DNA from 3 places in the Streptomyces sp. NPDC058646 genome. Region 3 is predicted to be linked to each of the others. Evidence: predicted binding sites of a transcription regulator. Region 3 holds the regulator's gene; each other region holds the start of a gene.

The links. Region 3 encodes HrcA, which represses chaperone genes, less so after heat shock. Its sites were predicted from a motif close to TTNGCACTCNGNNNNNCNGAGTGCNAA; they were not measured.
Region 1: a site for HrcA is predicted at 2,787-2,813, ahead of groES (co-chaperone GroES). Genes of this name have one in related genera too.
Region 2: a site for HrcA is predicted at 1,285-1,311, ahead of groL (chaperonin GroEL). Genes of this name have one in related genera too.

The regions. Positions count from the first base shown of each region.
Region 1 is NZ_JBHXRK010000060.1:8,358-13,278, forward strand. Features, by position in the region: gene ACFWUZ_RS35710 (ester cyclase) at 1-486, shown strand, start outside; gene groL (chaperonin GroEL) at 573-2,201, opposite strand; gene groES (co-chaperone GroES) at 2,335-2,643, opposite strand; partial or broken gene ACFWUZ_RS35725 (response regulator transcription factor) at 2,931-3,277, shown strand; gene ACFWUZ_RS35730 (FtsW/RodA/SpoVE family cell cycle protein) at 3,672-4,921, shown strand, end outside.
Region 2 is NZ_JBHXRK010000016.1:118,492-123,412, forward strand. Features, by position in the region: gene thrC (threonine synthase) at 1-191, shown strand, start outside; gene ACFWUZ_RS20735 (MoaD/ThiS family protein) at 228-503, shown strand; gene ACFWUZ_RS20740 (cold-shock protein) at 901-1,107, shown strand; gene groL (chaperonin GroEL) at 1,440-3,062, shown strand; gene ACFWUZ_RS20750 (hypothetical protein) at 3,185-3,436, opposite strand; gene ACFWUZ_RS20755 (phosphoribosylanthranilate isomerase) at 3,642-4,259, shown strand; gene ACFWUZ_RS20760 (beta-glucanase) at 4,329-4,921, shown strand, end outside.
Region 3 is NZ_JBHXRK010000011.1:138,314-143,234, reverse strand. Features, by position in the region: gene hemW (radical SAM family heme chaperone HemW) at 1-830, shown strand, start outside; gene ACFWUZ_RS16015 (DUF3097 domain-containing protein) at 881-1,684, opposite strand; gene ACFWUZ_RS16010 (MBL fold metallo-hydrolase) at 1,713-2,438, opposite strand; gene hrcA (heat-inducible transcriptional repressor HrcA) at 2,586-3,602, shown strand; gene dnaJ (molecular chaperone DnaJ) at 3,603-4,739, shown strand.

The DNA.
Region 1 (4,921 bases), on a different contig from region 3:
CAGGAGATGGTCGCCCTCTGCGACGGCATGCCGAAGTTCATGAACCTCGACGTGGTCCGCGACGAGTACCTCAACAAGATGCTCGTGAACCGGGTCTTCGAGGACATCATCACGAAGGGCGACTACGCGGCACTGGAGGAGTGCTTCACGGCCGACTGCGTCCACCACGACGTCATGGAGTCGCAGGGCCGGGGCACCGGCCGCGACGGCGTCCGCCAGACGATCGGCATGTGGCGCGACGCCTTCGACCTCTCCTTCGACCTGACCCGGCAGATCGCCGAGGGAGACTGCGTCACCACCCTGTGGGACTGGAAGGGAACCCAGAAGGGCGAGTTCATGGGGGTCGCGTCCGACGGCAAGGAATGCAGCATGTCGGGCTGCACGACCTTCCGCATGGAGGACGGCCGGATCGCGGAGAGCTGGTGGTACTTCGACGCCCCCGCCCTCATGCGCCAGATGGGCATGATGCCCGCCGTGCCCGGCTAGCCGGAGACGGGAAAGCCCCGGTCACCCGCGCTCGGCAGCGGTGACCGGGGCCTTCTCATGCCTCAGGCGTCAGCCTCGGCGGTGCCTCAGTGGCTGTGGCCGTGACCGTGGCCGTGACCGGCGTCGCCCTCTTCCTCCGCCGGCTTCTCGACGACCAGGGTCTCGGTCGTGAGCAGCAGGGAGGCGATGGAGGCGGCGTTCTCCAGCGCGGAACGGGTCACCTTGACCGGGTCGATGACGCCGGCCTTGACCAGGTCGCCGTACTCGCCGGTGGCGGCGTTGAAGCCCTGGCCCTTGTCGAGCTCGGCGACCTTCGAGGTGATGACGTAACCCTCGAGACCGGCGTTCTCGGCGATCCAGCGCAGCGGCTCGACGGCGGCGCGGCGCACGACCGCGACACCGGTGGCCTCGTCGCCGGTCAGGCCGAGGTTGCCCTCGAGGACCTTGACGGCGTGGACGAGCGCGGAGCCACCGCCGGAGACGATGCCCTCCTCGACCGCGGCGCGGGTCGCCGAGATGGCGTCCTCGAGGCGGTGCTTCTTCTCCTTGAGCTCCACCTCGGTGGCGGCGCCGACCTTGATGACGCAGACGCCGCCGGCGAGCTTCGCCAGGCGCTCCTGCAGCTTCTCGCGGTCCCAGTCCGAGTCGGTGGACTCGATCTCGGCCTTGATCTGGTTGACGCGACCCGTGACTTCCTCGTGGCTGCCGCCACCGTCGACGATGGTCGTGTCGTCCTTGGAGATCGTGACGCGGCGGGCGGAGCCCAGTACGTCCAGACCGGCCTGGTCGAGCTTGAGGCCGACCTCCTCGGCGATGACGGTGGCACCGGTGAGGGTGGCCATGTCCTGCAGCATCGCCTTGCGGCGGTCACCGAAGCCGGGGGCCTTGACGGCGACCGCGTTGAAGGTGCCGCGGATCTTGTTGACGACGAGGGTGGAGAGCGCCTCGCCCTCGACGTCCTCGGCGATGATCAGCAGCGGCTTCGAGGCGCCGGCCTGGATGACCTTCTCGAGCAGCGGCAGGAGATCCTGGATGGAGGAGATCTTGCCCTGGTTGATCAGGATGTACGGGTCGTCGAGGACGGCCTCCATACGCTCCTGGTCGGAGACCATGTACGGGGAGAGGTAGCCCTTGTCGAAGGCCATGCCCTCGGTGAACTCCAGCTCCAGGCCGAAGGTGTTGGACTCCTCGACGGTGATGACACCGTCCTTGCCGACCTTGTCCATCGCCTCGGCGATGAGCTCGCCGACCTGCTGGTCCTGCGCGGAGAGCGCGGCCACGGCGGCGATGTCGGACTTGTCCTCGATCGGGCGGGCGGTCGCGAGGAGCTCCTCGGACACGGCCTTGACCGCGGCGTCGATGCCCTTCTTCAGGGCGGCCGGGGAAGCACCGGCGGCGACGTTGCGCAGACCCTCGCGGACCAGCGCCTGGGCCAGCACGGTGGCGGTGGTGGTGCCGTCACCCGCGATGTCGTTGGTCTTGGTCGCCACCTCCTTCACGAGCTGCGCGCCCAGGTTCTCGTACGGGTCGTCCAGCTCGACCTCGCGGGCGATGGTGACACCGTCGTTGGTGATGGTGGGGGCGCCGAACTTCTTGTCGATGACGACGTTGCGGCCCTTGGGGCCGATCGTCACCTTGACCGTGTCGGCAAGCTTGTTGACGCCGCGCTCGAGGGCGCGACGGGCGTCCTCGTCGAACTTCAGAATCTTCGGCATGGGAGCGGTTCAGTCCTCTCGTTGCGATCGGCCGCTCACCGCGACCGCCACCGCCTGGAACGAACTACGCCCCTCGCCGCCCGGCATCAGCAGGGTGACCAGGGGCGCAGCTCAAATCAAAACTTGAAGCGAATTACTTCTCGACGATCGCGAGCACGTCGCGAGCCGAGAGGACGAGGTACTCCTCGCCGCTGTACTTCACTTCGGTGCCGCCGTACTTGCTGTACAGCACGATGTCGCCGACGCTGACGTCCAGCGGGAGACGCTGGCCGTCCTCGAAACGGCCCGGGCCCACAGCGAGGACGACGCCCTCCTGGGGCTTCTCCTTCGCGGTGTCCGGGATGACCAGGCCGGAGGCCGTGGTCTGCTCGGCGTCGAGCGGCTGGACCACAATGCGGTCCTCGAGCGGCTTGATGGCAACCTTGGAGCTGGCGGTCGTCACGATCCGACCTCCCCCTTCGGAGATCCGGGGTTAACTGTCTGAGGTGGCGACCAGGTCGATCCGTCGTCGCGGGTGCCGGACCTGCCTGTCGCTGTGTTGGCACTCACCCGGGGCGAGTGCCAGGTGTGACACTATTCCGGCGATTAGCACTCGGTCAAGCCGAGTGCCAATTCTCGCCGCCGGTGGTGTCGCCCCGGCCACCGCCCCACACCTCCCGGCACACCCCCGCACCGCCCCCCACAGCCGCCGAACCCCGGCACCGCCGCCCGATATGTGAGGCCTGGGGCGTGCGCATCCTGGTGGTCGAAGACGAAGACGGCCTGGCCGAATCCCTGCGGCGCGGGCTGTCCGCCGACGGGCACCTGGTCGAGGTCGCGCACGACGGCCACCGCGGCCCGGACCTCGCCCTGGCCGGCGGCCCGTACGACGTCGTCCTGCTCGACCTCACGCTCCCGGCGTCAGCGGCCACGAGATCTGCACCCGTATGCGCGCCCACGGCGACACCACCCCGGTCCTGGTGCTCACCGCCAAGGACGGCGAGCAGGACGAGGCCGAGGGCCTGGACTCCGGCGCGGACGACTACCTCACCAAACCCTTCTCCTTCGTGGTCCTGGCCGCCCGCATCCGGGCCCTCAGAAGCTGAACTCGGCCGGGACCTTCACCGACCCGGGGAAGCTAAGGGAGCTGGTCGACGCCGCGAAACAGGACGTGGTGACGGACCGGGGATGGGACCTGCTGTCGTTCGTGGAGCAGGCGAAGAACCCGTCCGGCGGAAAAGTGCAATTTTCGACACTCCCCGTCGAGCGCTTCGGCAGGAACCGAGGGGAGGACATCAACGTCGTAGATGATATGAAGATAAAGCGCCTCATTGCCGAGCAGATCGGACCCAAGTCCGCTGCGAGCCCGAGCGCACCGGGAACCCCGGGCGCACCGGCACCGGTCTCACGTGAGGCGTCACCCCCCTCGACGCCCCCGCCGGCGCCGGCCTCTTCTCCCGGCCCGTCCTCCCCCGACGGCGGCGGCATCCCGTGCGTGGACTGAGGCGGCCCCTGACGACGGCGGGGCACCGCCGCCGGACCGAAGCACTGCTGCTCCTCCTCGTCGTCGCCATCGCCGTGTCCGGGCACGTCTGCGCGGGCCTGGCGATGAACGGGGAGCTGCCCGCGAACCTGGCGGGCTTCACCATCAGCCTGACGCTGCTCTCCCTGGTGGGGCACCTGGGCGTACGCCGGTTCGCGGCCTACGCGGATCCGCTGATCCTGCCCCTCGCCATGCTGCTGACCGGGCTCGGGCTGGTCCTGCTGCACCGCCTCGACCAGGGCTACATCGAGCGGTACAACTCGGACGCCAACGCGCCGGGCCAGCTGCTGTGGACGGTGGTCGGGGTCGCCGCCTGCCTCCTGGTGCTGGCCCTGCTGCGCGACCACCGGCTGCTGCAGCGCTTCATCTACATCACGATGGCCGTCGCGCTGGTGCTGCTGATCGCACCGGCGTTCTTCGGCGCGGACACGTACGGCGCGAAGCGCTGGATCAAGCTCTTCGGCTTCTCGCTCCAGCCCGGCGAGTTCGTGAAGATCATGATCGCGATCTTCTTCGCCGGCTACCTGGTCATCCACCGGGACTCGCTGGCGCTGACGGGCCGCAGGTTCCTGGGCGTGCGGCTGCCTCCCATGCGCCAGCTCGGCCCGATCATCACCGTGTGGATCGTCTCCATGCTCGTCCTGGTCTTCGAGCGCGACCTCGGCACGTCGCTGATCTTCTTCGGCGTCTTCGTGGTGATGCTCTACGTGGCCACCGAGCGCACCAGCTGGATCGTGTGCGGCCTGGTCATGGCCTCGGTGGGCGCCTTCGTCGTCGGCTCGACGGAACCGCACGTCAAGGCCCGCGTGGCCGCCTGGCTCAACCCCTTGTCGTACTACTGGGAGACCCGGCCCCCGGGAGTCACCTCGGACCAGTCCGCGCAGGCGCTGTTCAGCTTCGGCACGGGCGGGGTCTCCGGCACCGGGCTGGGCCTGGGCCACCCGGAGCTGATCGCGTTCGCCGGGCGCAGCGACTTCATCCTGACGACGGTGGGCGAGGAACTGGGGCTGGCGGGGGTGATGGCCGTACTGATCCTGTACGCGCTCCTCGTGCAGCGGGGGCTGCGCATGGCACTGGGCGCCCGGGACCCGTTCGGCAAGCTCCTTGCGGTGGGGCTGGCCTCGGCGCTGGCCCTCCAGGTCTTCGTGGTCGCGGGCGGCGTGACGGGCCTGATCCCCCTGACGGGCAAGGCCCTGCC
Region 2 (4,921 bases), on a different contig from region 3:
CCGCCGGCGGCGTGACCGTCGGCGTGACGAAGAAGCTCATCGAGAACGGGCAGCTCGACCCGGCGCTGACCACCGTCGTCCTGAACACCGGTGACGGCCTCAAGACCCTGGAGGCGGTGGCCGCGGACAGCGGCCAGACCGCGACCATCCGCCCGAGCCTGGACGCCTTCCGCGCCGCCGGACTGGCCTGACCATCTCCTCCTGCTCCCCGGAAAGGCAGTAGCGCCATGAGCGTCAACGTCCGCATCCCCACCATCCTGCGCACCTACACCGGCGGCCGGGCCGAGGTGTCCGCCGAGGGTGCCAACCTGGCCGAGGTCATCGAGTCCCTGGAGAAGAACCACCCGGGCATCGCCGCGCGCGTCCTGGACGACCAGGGCAAGCTGCGCCGCTTCGTCAACGTCTACGTGAACGACGACGACGTGCGGTTCGAGGGCGGCCTGGAGGCCGTGACCCCGGACGGTGCCGGCGTCTCGATCATCCCGGCCGTCGCGGGCGGCTGACCTTCCCGTAGGTGACGCGCAAAAACGTAATTGCCCCCTCCGCTAAAAAGCGGAGGGGGCAATTCAGCTTGATTGGGCGCGGTAGGGTTGGGGAAGTCCCCTCCGCTGTTCTTGCCCGCCGCATATGAACGGGTCGCGTGAGGGTCGACATCGGGTCAATGTGCAAGTGCGGTATGGGGCTTTGGCGCAATATGCCTGGCCCGAGTTGCCCTGGGATATGGCAAATTTTCACTTTATTTCTGTGTTTCTGGGTGTCCAGAATTCTCGTGGGATTGACCTGTTGCAGACAGCACTCGCGCAGATACATTCAGCCTCGGTCGACGCGTTCCGACGCAAGTGATGACCCGGGACCGCGAAGTGCGTTCCTGCGCAAGGGCCAGTAATAGGGGAGTTAGGCATGGCTCAGGGCACCGTCAAGTGGTTCAACGCGGAGAAGGGCTACGGCTTCATCGCGGTCGACGGTGGTGCGGATGTGTTCGTCCACTACAGCGCCATCCAGATGGACGGGTACCGCACCCTTGAAGAGGGTCAGCGGGTCGAGTTCGAGATCTCGCAGGGCCAGAAGGGTCCGCAGGCGGACATGGTCAAGCTCGCACTCGGCTAGTCCTGGCGCGATCGACCGCCCACGCACTGTGTTCGACGTACGAGGGGCCCACATCCTGGACACGGGATGGGGGCCCCTCGTGCGTTGTGGCCGGTCGGCCCCTGTCCTGTCCGGTTCCTCGCCCGGCGTTGCCCGAAGCCGCTTGCACTCGCGGGGGGCGAGTGCTAATCATTGGCGTTAGCACTCTCCAAGCGAGAGTGCTACCAAAACGAGGACCGGGCCGGTGAGGCCCGCAGGTCCGGCGGGAAGGAACCGCCGGGCACGCAGGCCGTCCGTCGCGGGCGCGGGCGCGGTCCGGAGCAATCCACCCCTGTCCGGGAGGACCACTTCAGATGGCCAAGATCATTGCGTTCGACGAGGAGGCCCGGCGCGGTCTCGAGCGTGGGATGAACCAGCTCGCCGACGCCGTCAAGGTCACCCTTGGCCCCAAGGGTCGCAACGTCGTCCTTGAGAAGAAGTGGGGCGCCCCCACGATCACCAACGATGGTGTCTCCATCGCCAAGGAGATCGAGCTCGAGGACCCGTACGAGAAGATCGGCGCCGAGCTGGTCAAGGAAGTCGCCAAGAAGACGGACGACGTCGCCGGCGACGGTACGACCACCGCCACCGTGCTCGCCCAGGCGCTCGTCCGCGAGGGCCTGCGCAACGTGGCCGCCGGCGCCAACCCGATGGCCCTCAAGCGTGGTATCGAGAAGGCCGTCGAGGCCGTCTCCGCCGCCCTGCTCGCCCAGGCCAAGGACGTCGAGACCAAGGAGCAGATCGCTTCCACGGCTTCCATCTCCGCCGCCGACACCCAGATCGGCGAGCTCATCGCCGAGGCGATGGACAAGGTCGGCAAGGAAGGCGTCATCACCGTCGAGGAGTCGCAGACCTTCGGTCTGGAGCTCGAGCTCACCGAGGGCATGCGCTTCGACAAGGGCTACATCTCGGCGTACTTCGCCACCGACATGGAGCGTATGGAGGCGTCGCTCGACGACCCGTACATCCTGATCGTCAACTCCAAGATCGGCTCGGTCAAGGACCTGCTGCCGCTCCTGGAGAAGGTCATGCAGTCCGGCAAGCCGCTGCTGATCATCGCCGAGGACGTCGAGGGCGAGGCCCTGTCGACCCTGGTCGTCAACAAGATCCGTGGCACCTTCAAGTCCGTCGCCGTCAAGGCCCCGGGCTTCGGTGACCGCCGCAAGGCCATGCTCGGCGACATCGCCATCCTCACCGGTGGCACCGTCATCTCCGAGGAGGTCGGCCTCAAGCTGGAGAACGCCGGTCTCGACCTGCTCGGCCGCGCCCGCAAGGTCGTCATCACCAAGGACGAGACCACGATCGTCGACGGTTCGGGCGACAGCGACCAGGTCCAGGGTCGCGTCAACCAGATCCGCGCCGAGATCGAGAACTCCGACTCGGACTACGACCGCGAGAAGCTCCAGGAGCGCCTCGCGAAGCTGGCCGGCGGCGTGGCCGTCATCAAGGCCGGTGCCGCGACCGAGGTCGAGCTCAAGGAGCGCAAGCACCGCATCGAGGACGCCGTCCGCAACGCGAAGGCGGCCGTCGAGGAGGGCATCGTCGCCGGTGGTGGCGTGGCCCTGCTGCAGGCCTCCTCGGTCTTCGAGAAGCTCGACCTGTCGGGTGACGAGGCGACCGGCGCCAACGCCGTGAAGCTCGCGCTCGAGGCCCCGCTGAAGCAGATCGCCGTCAACGGTGGTCTCGAGGGTGGCGTCGTCGTGGAGAAGGTCCGCAACCTCACCGTGGGCTGGGGCCTGAACGCCGCGACCGGCGAATACGTCGACATGATCGCCGAGGGCATCATCGACCCGGCGAAGGTCACGCGTTCCGCGCTGCAGAACGCCGCGTCGATCGCCGCGCTGTTCCTCACCACCGAGGCCGTCATCGCCGACAAGCCCGAGAAGGCCGGTGCCCCCGCGGGCGGCGGCATGCCGGGCGGTGACATGGACTTCTGATCGGCCCCTGGCTGATCGGCTGTTCTCGAACCGAGGGCGGCACCCACTCCGGACGGAGCGGGTGCCGCCCTCGGGCGTTCCACCGGGCCCGCTCCGTACGGGAAGCCGCCGGGCCGCGCCCTTCAGAACGCCGTGTCGAGGGTGCAGCCGAAGGGAGCCGGTACGCGCAGCGCCTCGCCGAAGGACACCGTCGTACGGGAGCGGTAGCCGTGCGGGGACGGGTCGTGGAAGCAGGTGATCTCCACGTCCTGCAGGTCGACGACCAGGTAGACCGGGACGAGCAGGCCGTGGACGTCCAGCTTCTCGTTCCAGTCCGCGTCCTTCGCGGAGACCGACGTGAACTCGGCGACCAGCGACAGGGCCGCCCCGTCCACGGGAACTCGAAGAGGAACGGCGCGACGTCCGTCACGTGGTTCTCGGGAGCGTGGGGCTCAAGCTGTCGGCGCAGCGTGCGCATCGGGCGGTAGTAGCGCAGCTTGGACCACGGTGACACGACGATCTTCCCCCGGATGAGCTTGGCGCGTGCCCGGTACTCGGGACGGGGCGGCGGTGGGGGCCCGGGTTTGGTTGACTCGGGGCATGAGCGAGAGCAGTGCACCCTTCGTCAAGATCTGCGGGCTGAAGACCGCCCACGACGTCGACGTGGCCGTGGCGGCCGGGGCCGACGCCGTCGGGTTCGTCTTCGCGCCCGGCAGCCCCCGCACGATCGGGGCCGGCCTGGCGCGCGAGCTGGGCGGGCGGGTGCCCGCCGGGGTGCTGACCGTCGGGGTGTTCCGCGGGCAGCCTCTGGAGGAGGTGCGGCGTCTCGCCGAGGAGAGCGGGGTGCGCGGGGTGCAACTGCACGGGGACGAGGGGCCCGCGTACTACGGGGAACTGCGGGCCCCCGGCCGGACCCTCCTGCGGGCCACCGCCGGGCACGTAAAGCGCTGCGGCGAGTACGGCGAGGACCTGCTGCTCCTCGACGCCCCCGACCCCGGCTCCGGCAAGCCCTGGAACTGGGGCTCCGCGGAGTTCACCGCTCCCGAAGGGCACTGGCTGCTCGCGGGCGGGCTCACCCCGGACAACGTCGGGGAGGCCCTGCGCAGCACCGGCGCGTGGGGCGTGGACGTGTCCAGCGGGGTCGAAAGGGAGCGCGGGGTGAAGTCCCCCGACCTGATCCGCGCCTTCGTGCGCGCGGCGCACCACCGCGGCGACTGAACGCAGTCGTGCGATCACTCTCGGCGAGAACCGGTGGTTGAGCCGGTTCCCGCCGGGCACAGCACAGGCATGGTCTCGGAAACGCTCGGATGGCTGCGGCGCCTGTCCCGCCGCCTCGCCCCGCGGGCCGGCGGGGGCCTGGCCCCCTTCAGGCCCCGCCCCGCCCCCGTCTTCACCGCCGACTTCGCCTCCTCCGACCAGTGGGTCGCCGGCCGTTCCTGGGCTTATCCCGACGGCGGCCCGGTCAACCCGGGGGACAACAAGCTCGACCACCTCGTCGCCGACCCCGCCTACAGCCGCAGCGGTGTCTTCCGCGCGACGCTGCGCCCCGACGGCAACTGGGACGCCGGGCTGCTCACCACCGAGGGCAGCGAGGACGGGTTCATGGTGCGCACCGGCGACGTGCTGGAGGCGCGGGTCAGACTGCCGGTGGAGACGGGCGCCTGGCCCGCGATCTGGACCTGGCGGGACGGCGGCCAGGAGATCGACGTCTTCGAGTACCACCCCGACAACCCGGATCTGCTGGAGCTGTCCAACCACGTCCGCGAGGCGCACCGCTACCACCGCGACCCGTCGGTCCGGCCCGGCGCCTGGGTGGACCTGAAGGTCGAGTTCGGCCGCAACTCGGTCGTCTGGTGGGTCAACGGCGCGCGCGTGTACAG
Region 3 (4,921 bases):
AGTCCGTGGACCCGGCCTACCTGGCCGAGCTGCGCGCCGGCGGCTTCAACCGGGTCTCCTTCGGCATGCAGAGCGCGAAGCAGCACGTCCTGAAGGTGCTCGACCGCACGCACACCCCGGGCCGCCCGGAGGCCTGCGTGGCGGAGGCGCGGGCCGCGGGCTTCGAGCACGTGAACCTGGACCTGATCTACGGGACACCGGGCGAGACGGACCAGGACTGGCGGGACTCCCTGTCCGCGGCCCTCGGAGCCGGGCCCGACCACGTCTCGGCGTACGCCCTGATCGTCGAGGAGGGCACCCAGCTGGCCCGCCGGATCCGCCGGGGCGAGGTCCCCATGACGGACGACGACGTGCACGCCGACCGGTACCTGATCGCGGACGAGGTCATGGCGCAGGCCGGCTACTCCTGGTACGAGGTGTCGAACTGGGCCACCTCCGAGGCCGGGCGCTGCCTGCACAACGAGCTGTACTGGCGCGGCGCCGACTGGTGGGGCGCGGGCCCCGGCGCGCACTCGCACGTCGGCGGGGTCAGGTGGTGGAACGTCAAGCACCCGGGTGCCTACGCGGCGGCCCTGGCGGAGGGCCGCTCCCCGGGCGCGGGGCGCGAGCTCCTGTCCGGGGAGGACCGCAGGGTGGAGCGCATCCTGCTGGAGCTGCGGCTGGTGGACGGCTGCCCGCTGTCGCTGCTCGCCCCGGCCGGTCTCGCCGCGTCCCGCAAGGCCCTCGCGGACGGCCTCCTGGAAGCCGCACCGTACGAGGCCGGGCGGGCCGTGCTGACCCTGCGCGGACGGCTGCTCGCCGACGCGGTGGTCCGCGACCTCGTGGACTGACCGCACGCGGGCGGGTCCCGGCCGGACCGCGACGTGCCCGCCCGGTTTGGTCACGGTCCGGCCGTGACGAAGTCGATCAGCTCCTCGACGCGGCCCAGCAGGGTCGGCTCAAGGTCCCGGTACGAGGTCACGCGCGACAGGATGTGCTGCCAGGCGGCCCCCGTGTTCTCCGGCCAGCCCAGCGCCCGGCAGATGCCGGTCTTCCAGTCCTGGCCGGGCGGGACCACCGGCCAGGCGGCGATGCCCAGTGCGGACGGCTTCACCGCCTGCCAGACGTCCACGTACGGATGGCCCGCGATCAGGACGTCCGGCGAGGTCACCGACGCCGCGATGCGGGACTCCTTCGAGCCCGGCACCAGGTGGTCCACCAGGATCCCCAGCCGGGCGTCCGGGGCGGGCCCGAACTCGGCCACGACGGCCGGCAGGTCGTCGATGCCCTCCAGGTACTCCACCACCACGCCCTCGATCCGCAGGTCGTCCCCCCAGACCCGCTCCACCAGCTCGGCGTCGTGCCGGCCCTCGACGTAGATCCGGCCCGCGCGGGCCACCCGCGCCCGGGCACCCGGCACGGCGAGCGAACCGGACGCGGTGCGCGCGGGGGCCGCCGGAGCCCGTGACGGGCGGACCAGGGTGACCACGGCCCCCTCCAGCAGGAAGCCGCGCGGCTCCATCGGGAACACCCGGCGCTTGCCGAAGCGGTCCTCCAGCGTGACCGTGCCCGCCTCGCAGGCCACCACCGCACCGCAGAAGTCCGTACCGGCGACCTCCACCACCAGATCGGTTTCCGCCGCCACCTCCGGCACGGCCCGGGGGCGCTTCCACTGGGGGGTCAGGTCGGGGGAGTACTCGCGCATCCGGCCGACAGTAGGAGAGCCGCGGCCGTCACGCCTCCGACACGCCGAAACGGGCGGCCAGTGTGGCGCGTTGCTCACGGACGAAGCCGGCGTCCACCACCGCTCCGTGGCCCGGTACGTACAGCGCGTCCTCCCCGCCCAGCGACAGCAGCCGGTCCAGCGCCGCGGGCCACTGCCGAGGCGCCGCGTCGCTGCCCGCCTGGGGTTCGCCGGACTCCTCCACCAGATCCCCGCAGAAGACCACCTCGCGCTCGCCGGGCACGAAGACGGCGAGGTCGTGCCCGCTGTGGCCGGGCCCCACATTGGCCAGCAGCACCTGGAGCCCGCCGAGGTCCAGCGTCCACTCGCCGGTCACCGGGTGGCGCGGCAGCACCAGCGAGGCCGTCGCCTCGGCGGCCTCGGACGCCGCCAGGCCGTGCCGCACCGCGCTCTCCCGCAGTTCCTCGCGCTCCACGGACAGCACCGCGTCCAGGCCCACCGCCCCGAACACCTCGGCACCGGCGAAGGCGGCAGCACCCAGCACATGGTCGAAATGTCCGTGTGTGAATGCGATATGGGTCACCCGGCGTCCCGTCAGCCGCTCCGCCTGCTCGCGCAGCTCCGCCCCCTCGCGGAGGCAGGAACCGGGGTCTACCAGGAGCACCGAGTCGTCCCCCACCACCAGCCCCGCCGTGCAATCCCACACCGGGAGCCTCCTGCGGCCGGCCCGCCCGGTCAGCCGTTCCCAGCCCGCCTCTTCCCACCGTACGTCCATGCCGCGACGCTACCCTGGCGGGCCGCCCTTGCCAGGGTCTCACCACCCGGCCGTACACTGAGCGGGGGATCTCTGGCACTCGAACGCACAGAGTGCCAGTCACCAGGCGACGAACAAGGCAACGGACCACAGCTGGAGGTGTGCGCGATGCTCAGCGAACGCAGACTCGAAGTGCTGCGCGCCATCGTCCAGGACTACGTCGGGACGGAGGAGCCCGTCGGCTCCAAGGCGCTCACCGAGCGGCACCGGCTCGGCGTCTCGCCCGCCACCGTGCGCAACGACATGGCCGTGCTGGAGGAAGAGGGCTACATCGCCCAGCCCCACACCAGCGCCGGCCGGATCCCCACCGACAAGGGCTACCGCCTCTTCGTCGACAAGCTGGCGGGGGTCAAGCCGCTGTCGTCGCCCGAGCGCCGGGCGATCCAGAACTTCCTCGACGGCGCCGTCGACCTCGACGACGTGGTCGGCCGGACGGTACGGCTGCTCGCGCAGCTCACCCGGCAGGTCGCCGTCGTCCAGTACCCGAGCCTGACCCGGTCGACCGTCCGGCACGTGGAGCTGCTCTCGCTCGCTCCCGCGCGCCTGATGCTCGTACTGATCACGGACACCGGGCGCGTCGAGCAGCGGCTGGTCGACTGCCCGAGCCCCTTCGGCGAGGCTTCCCTCGCCGATCTGCGGGCCCGGCTCAACAGCAGGGTCGTCGGCCGGCGCTTCACCGACGTGCCCCCGCTCGTCCAGGACCTCCCCGAGTCCTTCGAGGCCGAGGACCGCGGCACGGTCTCCACCGTGCTCGCCACGCTCCTCGAAACCCTGGTCGAGGAAGCCGAGGAGCGGCTGATGATCGGCGGCACCGCCAATCTCACGCGCTTCGGACACGATTTTCCCCTGACGATCAGGCCCGTCCTGGAGGCGCTGGAGGAGCAGGTCGTGCTCCTCAAGCTGCTGGGCGAGGCCAACGAGTCGGGAATGGCCGTACGGATCGGGCATGAGAATGCCTACGAGGGACTGAACTCCACGTCCGTCGTCTCGGTCGGTTACGGTTCGGGCGGCGAAACAGTCGCCAAACTCGGCGTGGTCGGACCGACCCGCATGGACTACCCCGGAACGATGGGAGCGGTACGCGCAGTGGCACGTTACGTCGGACAGATCCTGGCGGAGTCGTAAGTGGCCACGGACTACTACGCCGTTCTCGGCGTGCGCCGCGACGCATCGCAGGACGAGATCAAGAAGGCCTTCCGCCGCCTCGCGCGCGAACTCCACCCGGACGTGAATCCGGACCCGAAGACGCAGGAGCGCTTCAAGGAGATCAACGCCGCGTACGAGGTGCTCTCGGACCCGCAGAAGAAGCAGACCTACGACCTCGGCGGCGACCCGCTGTCAGCCGCCGGCGGCGGCGGTGCGGGCGGCTTCGGTGCGGGCGGCTTCGGCAACTTCTCGGACATCATGGACGCCTTCTTCGGCCAGGCCTCGCAGCGCGGCCCGCGCTCGCGGACCCGCCGCGGCCAGGACGCCATGATCCGCCTGGACCTGGAGCTGGACGAGGCGGCCTTCGGGACCACCAAGGACATCCAGGTCGACACGGCCGTGGTGTGCACCACCTGCTCCGGTGAGGGTGCCGCCCCCGGCACCTCCGCGCAGACGTGTGACATGTGCCGTGGCCGCGGTGAGGTGTCGCAGGTCACCCGGTCCTTCCTGGGCCAGGTCATGACCTCGCGCCCCTGCCCGCAGTGCCAGGGCTTCGGCACCGTCGTCCCGACCCCGTGCCCCGAGTGCGCGGGCGACGGCCGGGTCCGCTCCCGCCGCAGCCTCACGGTCAAGATCCCGGCGGGCGTCGAGAACGGCACCCGCATCCAGCTCGCGGGTGAGGGCGAGGTCGGCCCCGGCGGCGGCCCCGCCGGCGACCTGTACGTGGAGATCCACGAGCTGCCGCACACGGTCTTCCAGCGGCGCGGGGACGACCTGCACTGCACGGTGACCATCCCGATGACGGCGGCGTCCCTCGGCACGAAGTGCCCGCTGGAGACGCTGGACGGCCTGGAGGAGATCGACATCCGGCCCGGCACCCAGTCCGGCCAGTCGATCCCGCTGCACGGGCGCGGCGTCACCCACCTGCGCGGCGGCGGACGCGGCGACCTGATCGTCCACGTCGAGGTCATCACCCCGAACAAGCTGGACGCGCAGCAGGAGGAACTGCTGCGCCAGCTGGCGAAGCTGCGCGGCGAGGAGCGGCCCACGGGCCAGTTCGCGCCGGGGCAGCAGGGTCTGTTCAGCCGCCTGAAGGACGCCTTCAACGGCCGCTGACAGCCCGCCGGGCGGCTGCCGGCGAGCCGCCGGCCGGCCCGCGACCTCGCGTACGAGCCCGGCCCCGGGAACCTTCCGGGGCCGGGCTCGACGCATGTCCGCGGGGCCGTGCGGAGCGGGCGCGAGGCCCCGGGGAAGCGGACTATGCCAGGCGAATGCTGAGATTCGGTGCGATGAGCGGG